DNA from 2 places in the Cobetia sp. MM1IDA2H-1 genome. Region 1 is predicted to be linked to the other one. Evidence: predicted binding sites of a transcription regulator. Region 1 holds the regulator's gene; the other holds the start of a gene.
What was found. The regulator sigma-54, encoded in region 1, starts transcription at its own class of promoters, with help from an activator protein. The targets are predictions, from matches to a motif close to TGGCACNNNNNTTGCTNT.
Positions count from the first base shown of each region.

Region 2: BOH68_RS09850 (ammonium transporter) is a predicted target of sigma-54. The motif match lies at 2,154-2,171, and genes of this name have one in related genera.

Region 1 covers NZ_CM133225.1:802,587-806,466, forward strand. Annotated here, with positions in the region: gene BOH68_RS03410 (PTS sugar transporter subunit IIA) at 1-222, opposite strand, end outside; gene hpf (ribosome hibernation-promoting factor, HPF/YfiA family) at 232-540, opposite strand; gene BOH68_RS03420 (RNA polymerase factor sigma-54) at 1,140-2,588, opposite strand; gene lptB (LPS export ABC transporter ATP-binding protein) at 2,943-3,683, opposite strand; gene lptA (lipopolysaccharide transport periplasmic protein LptA) at 3,686-3,880, opposite strand, start outside.
Region 2 covers NZ_CM133225.1:2,305,649-2,309,528, forward strand. Annotated here, with positions in the region: gene BOH68_RS09840 (NAD(P)-binding domain-containing protein) at 1-244, shown strand, start outside; gene BOH68_RS09845 (hypothetical protein) at 385-552, opposite strand; gene BOH68_RS09850 (ammonium transporter) at 691-2,049, opposite strand; gene BOH68_RS09855 (DUF1989 domain-containing protein) at 2,405-3,880, opposite strand, start outside.

The DNA.
Region 1 (3,880 bases):
CTTGCAGTGTGGACTGCGTGCATGTGGCACGGCCACGCCGTGGCCGATGCCCGTCGAACCCAGTCTCTCGCGCCCGATCAGGCGCGAGAAGACTTCCTGGCTGTCCAGGCTGGGAATGTTCTGAGCAATGAAGGTGCTGAAGAATTCCAGCACCCGCTTCTTGCTCCCCCCGGGGACGCCGTAGAGCGTGCGCTCGGGGGGAAGGATCTGATCAAGTGTCATGGCAGAAGGTCAACGGGTCCCGGTGCCCTGAGAGCGAGCCTGGGACTTTTCCTTGTGTTTGACCAGCTGGCGGTCCAGCTTGTCGGCGAGCGCGTCGATGGCAGCGTACATGTTGGGGTCTTCTGCCAGGGCATGGAGGTCGGCGCCAGCGGCGTGCAGGGTGCAGGCAGCCTGTTGGCGTTCCTTCTCGATCGACAGTGTCACCTGAACATTGGTGATGTTGTCGTAATGCCGTTCGAGGCGAGCGAGCTTCTCGTTGACATAATCGCGGAGAGGATCGGTGAGTTCCACATGATGCCCGGTGATATTCACTTGCATGGACACGCTCCTTTATCCAGCGGGTTGCCTTTGAATTGTAACCCTTTTTGACTGCGAGCAAACCCTGATTGAACGCGCGGCCACTTTCTGACTCCGGCCATGGTCTCGTGGCGATCATCTGCTGGCGAGAGCGGCGGTGCCGGTGTACCGAGCGTCTACCCCGACAATGCCCAAGCTTTGAACAAAGATCAACGCTGCGCTGCATCGTGGGGCAAGGCTTGTCTTCAACCCAGCGAGGGATATCAGCAGGTTCTTCATGAGCATCGCCTCGCATCACGGACGGAATGGGGCTCGAGAAACCGGCCGTTTGTGGCCAATGTCAGCATTTACGTCGACGTTCGTGTGGCAGGAGTCGGTGGCGACCCCTGGCTATCTGTCCGTGGGATGTGAGGGAAAAAGAAAGCACTCTGGAGAAAAGTGGCTGGAAAAATAGGCAATTGGGGGCGTGAAGTCACTCACGCAGTCGCAAGGACAGGCATTGCCAACCGGTATTCAGACGACCGATTGGCAGATGATGTCAGGATGGCAGGTGCAAGGGGGCGAGCTTCAGCGCTCCGACGTGTGGAGCCCGCTGGCTTGCGGGTATCCGTTGTCGAGACTCACGCCAAGCGCTTGCGCTCGCTGGAGGAGGGGATGCCCATGGCCTCGCGATACTTGGCGACCGTCCGGCGCGCTACCTCGATGCCATCACTGGCCAGCAGATCCACCAGGCGTGAGTCGGACAATGGCTTGCGCGCCGGTTCTTCCGAGATCAGCTTGCGAATGCGCGCACGGATCGCGGTGCTGGAGTGCGCGTCACCGTTGCCGCTGCCACCCACCTGACTCGAGAAGAAGAACTTGAGTTCGAACACGCCTCTCGGGGTGTGGATATATTTCTGGGTGGTCACCCGCGAGATGGTGGATTCGTGCATCTCGACCACTTCCGCGATGTTGGCGAGGATCAGCGGCTTCATGCCTTCTTCCCCCTGCTCGAGGAAGTCGATCTGGCGCGCCATGATCTCGCGGCCCACCTTGAGCAGGGTGTCATTGCGTGAGGACAGGCTCTTCATCAGCCAGCGGGCTTCCTGAAGATTGTCCTTGAGGAAGGTGTTGTCCGCGGACTTGTCGGCCCGCTTGATGAGGGCGGCATATTCCGGCTGGATACGCAGCTTGGGCAGCGCTTCCGGGTTGAGCTCGACCTGCCAGCCGTGACGCGTATGACGGACCAGCAGGTCCGGGATGACGTAATCACTGGCAGGCTCGCCCCAGGCGGACGCCGGGCGCGGGTCGAGCGCCCGTACCAGACGAATGACGTGATCCAGCTCATCATCATCCAGGCTCAGGCGACGCTTGAGCAGCTTGCGATCGTCATTGCCCAGTGCCTCGAGGAATTGCCGCACCAGACGGCGGGCCTGGGCCAGCAGCGGCAGATCGTCCGGCAGCAGGGCCAGCTGAAGCAGCAGGCATTCGCGCAGGTCTCGAGCGAACACACCGGTGGGATCGAACTGCTGAAGGCGCAGCAGGACCTGCTCGAGTTCCGACGCCTTGAGGCCGGGCAGTCCCTGACCTCGCAGGCCATCGACCAGTTCGTCCAGGCTCATGCTCAGGTAGCCGGCCCCATCCACCGCATCGATCAGACTCTCCGCCATCTGGCGTTCACGCGCATCGAGGTCCGTCATCGCCAGCTGCCAGCGCAGATGGTCCTGCAGGCTTTCGACACTGGTGTTGCGATCGAAGTCCGGCCCGTCCTCGCTCGAGCTTCCGCTGCCGGAACTGGTCAGGCTGCCTGCGTGGTCCTGGTAGAGGTCCGACCAGTCACTGTCGAGAGGGTATTCTTCAGGAATCTCGCTGTTGGTCTCGGAGGTGGAGATCTCGCTCTTGTCCTGTGTCTCCGCGACATCCAGCGACTCGTATTCCTCGTCAAGCTCCAGCATGGGGTTTGACTCGAGCGCCTGCTGTATCTCCTGACGCAGGTCCAGCGTCGACAACTGCAGCAGCTGGATCGCTTGCTGAAGTTGCGGGGTCATGGTCAGGGAAGTGCCGAGTCGAAGCTGCAAGGTGGGTTTCATGGGGTCTGTCATTCACGGCAAAGGAACGTGCATCTACGCTATACCGTGGGTCGGGGCACTGACAAGGGGCAGTCGAGAATATTCAAGCAACTTGCATGCCATGTTGCCACCAAGGTGGTATGGACGTCATGCATTCGAGTGAGGTGTGGCAGAGCAGGAGGGTTCACGGGGAGATCACGCAAGCGCATGTCGAGGCGCTTGCGTGAGGGGGCGGGGAACGAGGCCCCGACAATGAAGCAGGAAGTGGCGGGTGCTGGTGGGTGCTGGTGAGAGCAGAAGAGGTCGGACGGCTCTCGTCAGGCTGACGGCTCTCACCAGGCTGACGGCTCTCACCAGGCTGACGGCACTCTCGGGCTAGAGCTTGAACTCATGACCCAGGTAGACATCACGCACCTGCTGGTTGGCGAGGATGGTGTCGGCGTCGCCATGCGCGATGATCTGGCCATCGCCCACGATGTAGGCGGTATCGCAGATGTCGAGTGTCTCGCGCACGTTGTGATCGGTGATCAGCACCCCGATGCCGCGGTCACGCAGCTGGCGCACGATGCTCTTGATCTCGCCCACCGAGATGGGGTCCACGCCGGCAAACGGCTCATCGAGCAGCACGAAGTCCGGCTCGGTGGCCAGTGCGCGAGCGATCTCCACGCGGCGGCGCTCCCCGCCGGAAAGGCTCATGCCGGCACTGTCACGAATATGCGTGATGCTGAACTCGTTGAGCAGCTCCTCCAGGCGTGCCTTGCGTCCGTTGCGATCCAGGTCCTTGCGCGTCTCGAGGATCGCCATGATGTTGTCGGATACCGAGAGCTTGCGGAAGATCGAGGCTTCCTGGGGCAGATAGCCGATGCCGGCGCGAGCCCGCTGATGCATGGCGGCGCCGGACAGGTCGTGGTCATCGATGGTCACGCTACCGGCATCCGAGCGCACGAGGCCGACGATCATGTAGAACGAGGTCGTCTTGCCGGCCCCGTTGGGGCCCAGCAGGCCTACGATGTCACCCTGGCGGATTTCCAGCGAGATGTCCTTGACGACCTTGCGACCCTTGTAGGCCTTGGCCAGATGACGAGCGCTGAGGGTACGTGGGCTGGCAGCAGTCATGCTCATTGGTCCTTGCTGGCATTGGCGCCACGTGGCGTCAGGGTCATGTGGACGCGTGACCCCTCGGAGGATGAGGCATCGGTGCCATTGCTGGCATTGACCTGGCGCTTGTCCAGGAAGTATTCCACGTAGCCGCCTTCGAAGGTGTCGTCGCCTTTCTCCAGACGGGCATCGCCGACCAGTTCCACCCGGCGCTC
Region 2 (3,880 bases), 1.5 Mb from region 1:
TATCGACGGCGTCAATCGCACCTTCCTCGAGTGGGAGCACCACAAGCACGAGAACATCATGACCTTCCGTGACTACTCCTATCGCTCGCTGATGACCGGCACCCTGGCCCCGCGCCATCACACGCCCTGGCTCGACGCGATGGATGATTCGCTGGAAGCCTTCCTGGCGCAGCCCGACAAGAGCGCCAGACAAGCAGGCGGCAAGACAGCCGCCGAACGCTCCCTCGCGACTGACAAGGTCTGAGTGACGGACAGGATCTGATTGACTGACGGCCTTGTGTCACCTGACATGTGACATCGGGCCCACAGAATGCACAACGCCGCGAAGCATGGCTTCGCGGCGTTGTGCATTCTGTGGTTGCGGAGCAAGAAGGCCCCGATGGATCAGAGGGTCTTCTTGCTGCGGAATGACGCTTTCTCATGGCGCAGGATATTGACGCTCAACGAGATGCAGACGCCAGCCGCGATCAACAGACTGACCGCCACCATCCCTGAATTGCTGAAGAAGAACGCATAGTTGGCAGCATGTACCGCAGTATCGACAGTTTCCATGACAAGACTCCTGGAGAAGAAAGAAAACGAATCGGCCCGTTCGCTCCGTCACTGGCTGGCAGCCAGACTTCAGGACAGATGGCAACGAACGCTGCAACAAACGAGCCAATCCTCATGCGGGTAATCGTCAGAACCGACTCAGCTGATGTCCGGACGCTTGTCCATTGGCGCCGCGACCACCCCACCGGAACGTGCCGGCACGCTGGAAGATGACTCGGTTGCCATGCTCTCCGGGTAGGCCTTGGCCGGCACTTCGAACAGGTCCAGCCCGAGCACTTCGACATGCGGCGGCACGCGCAGCAGGTTGAACTTCTTGAGCAGATAGGCAACGCCCCAACCCGGCACGAAGCCCGTCACTGCCATCACCACCGCGCCTGTCAGCTGCCCGGTGAAGGAGACGTCCGGCACGCCTTCGCCGACATTCGGGAAGCCCGCGGCGAAGACACCCACCAGTACCACACCATAGAAGCCGCAGAAGCCATGTACCGCGAAGGCACCGACGGAGTCATCCAGGCCACGCTTCTCTAGCAGCGCGCCGATCTTCGGCATCAAGGCGCCACCGGTGACGGCCAGTACGAAGGCCAGGCCCGGGTTGTAGAGATCCAGCCCCGCCGCGACGGTGATGATGCCGCCCAGCGCACCGGACATGGTCCAGAAGGGATCACGCGAGGACAGATAGGCACCGATCACGCCGCCACCGAAGCCCATCAGGGTATTGAAGGCGAAGGCCGAGAGGTTGGTGCGATTGCCATAGATGGTGGTCCAGCCGATGTCACCGGTGTTGAAGATGATGCAGCCGCCGAGGAAGCCGAAGAAACCGACGATGATCAGCATCAGCCCGATCAAGGTCATCGGCATGTTGTGCGGTGCGATCACCTGCGGCTTGCCATCGTCACTGTACTTGCCGATGCGCGCGCCCAGATTGAGCAGCACGCCCAGCGCGAAGAAGCCGGCCACGGCATGCACCACGCCCGCCGCGCCGACATCGTGGTAGCCCAACTTGTGCAGCATCCAGCCATCCGGATGCCAGCCCCAGGCACCCGCCAGGATCCAGACACCCGCACCGAGAATCACCGCCAGTAACAGGAAGGCGCCCAGGCGGATGCGTTCGATCACCGCGCCCGAGAGAATCGAGCCCGTGGTCGCACCGAACAGGGCAAAGGCCGCGAAGAAGATACCGGTGCCCATGTCATCGGCGTCCGGGCGCATGCTCGCGCTCCAGGGCAGTGCCGCGGAAGCCTCGATGGGGATCAGCCCGTTGGGGAAGGCGTTGTAGATCCACCAGCCCACGAAGTAGAAGGCGGGGATGATCGAGGCCAGCGTCAGCACGTTCTTCATGCCGGATGCCAAGGCATTCTTGGAACGGGAGGCACCGATCTCGTAGGCCAGAAAGCCTGCGTGGATCAGGAACATGATGGCGGTACACCACCAGTAGAACACCTCGATGTTCATCGCCTGGTGCATATCCAATATGCTTTGCAACGTCTTTTCATCCATCGTCTTTTCTCCTTTTCCGGGCCGGGTCTGACACCGCATGCCTGCCGGTGGAAACCCTGTCTGCCCGAAGGTTGTTGTTGTTTTTCAAGGGGGACCTGCTGGATAAAGCAAGCGACATGCCAGATGACCCCTGATGGCCACCTTCAGTAATACGTTGTTTTCATTGATATCTTCTAGAAATCGTGGACACCTCTTCACATATGAAGCCCGGAAATCACCACCTGGCAAGAGGGTGTTCGTTATTGAGGCAGGCAGGCGGCGTCCTGCACCGTGATATGACGTGAGTCGTACTGCATATACGAATCGTCACCGGCCAGCCTCACGCGCGAGGTCTCGGCCATGCGTCATGCATCACTCAGCTGCGCACCTTGAGACGCTCAGGATCATGGAAAGGCAATGTCACCACCTCGGCGACGAGACGCTTCTGGTGACCATCCAGCTGACCGATCTCAAGCTGCGTTCCGGGGCTTGAGAACTCCGGGGCAAGACGACACATGGCGATGGACTGGTTGAGCAAGGGAGAGCGGGTCGCGCTGGTGATCACCCCGACCGGATAGCGGCCGTGATAGACGAGGTCGCCGTGGCTGACCAGCTCGCTGCTGTCCATCTTCAGGCCCATGATCCGATGGCGGGATTCCGGCGTCTCGCGCTGCATGGCCGCACGCCCGACGAAATCATCCTCCTTGCTCTTCATCGGCACGGTGAAGCCGATGCCCGCCTCGTAGGGAGACGTCTGCGGGCAGAATTCATGGCCAGCGAAGATCAGCCCCGCCTCTATCCGCAGCATGTCGAGGGCATCCAGCCCCAGTGGCGCGATGCCATGCGGCTCACCGGCCGCCCAGATCGCCTCCCACACGGCCGGGGCGTCATGCGGATGACACCAGATCTCATAGCCCAGCTCACCGGTATAGCCGGTCCGAGACACCATCAGCGGGATGCCATTCGGCCCCGCCAGACGGCCGACCATGAAGCGGAACCAGCCCAGCGTTTCCACCTCCGGCTGGGTACGCGCATTCCAGATCAACGGCGCCAGCACCTCGCGGCTCTTCGGCCCCTGCAGCGCGATGTTGTGCAGCTGATGGGTGGAGTCGCGCACCGTGACGCGATAGCCCTGCTGCTCTGCGAGATCCCGCAGCCACTGGCCGCTGGCCGGATCACCACAGATCCAGCGGAAGGTCTGCTCGCCCATGCGGAACAGGGTGCCGTCATCGAGCATGCCGCCGGTTTCCTGACACATGGCGGAATACACCACTTCTCCGATGGAGAGTCGGCGCACGTTGCGGGTCAGCGCATATTGCAACAGGCGTTCGGCGTCCGGTCCGGCGACCTCGAACTTGCGCAATGCGGAGAGATCCATCACCGCGACCCGTTCGCGACAGGCGAGATACTCCGCCTTGGCCCCCCACCCCTCGTAATGGGTGGCCAGCCAGTAGCCGTGGTAATCGATGTACTGCTTGGTCAAGGCGGAGGTGCAGGGATGGAAAGCGGTGGGCAATGTCATGCGCGGCAATTCCTCGGGCCGGTTGCGATAAGCGATACCGCGGGGGAAGTCATGTTCAGCGGCGTAGATACGCACATGGATATCGGTCGGCACCCAGCCGTTGGCGGCGTCGATGTCGTCCGGACAGGCGGATGAGGCACAGATGAGGTCACGGTCGGCGCGCAGCAGCACATAGTCGCCGGGTCGTGACCAGGGCTCATCCACCGCCAGGGTGCCGCAGGGCTGTACCCAGGTATTGAAGAAGAAGTTGATGGCCGGCCAGCTGGCACGCTGTCGGATACCATGAGACGCCGACAGGGCATTGTTGAAGTTGACCGTGCAGCTGTCGTG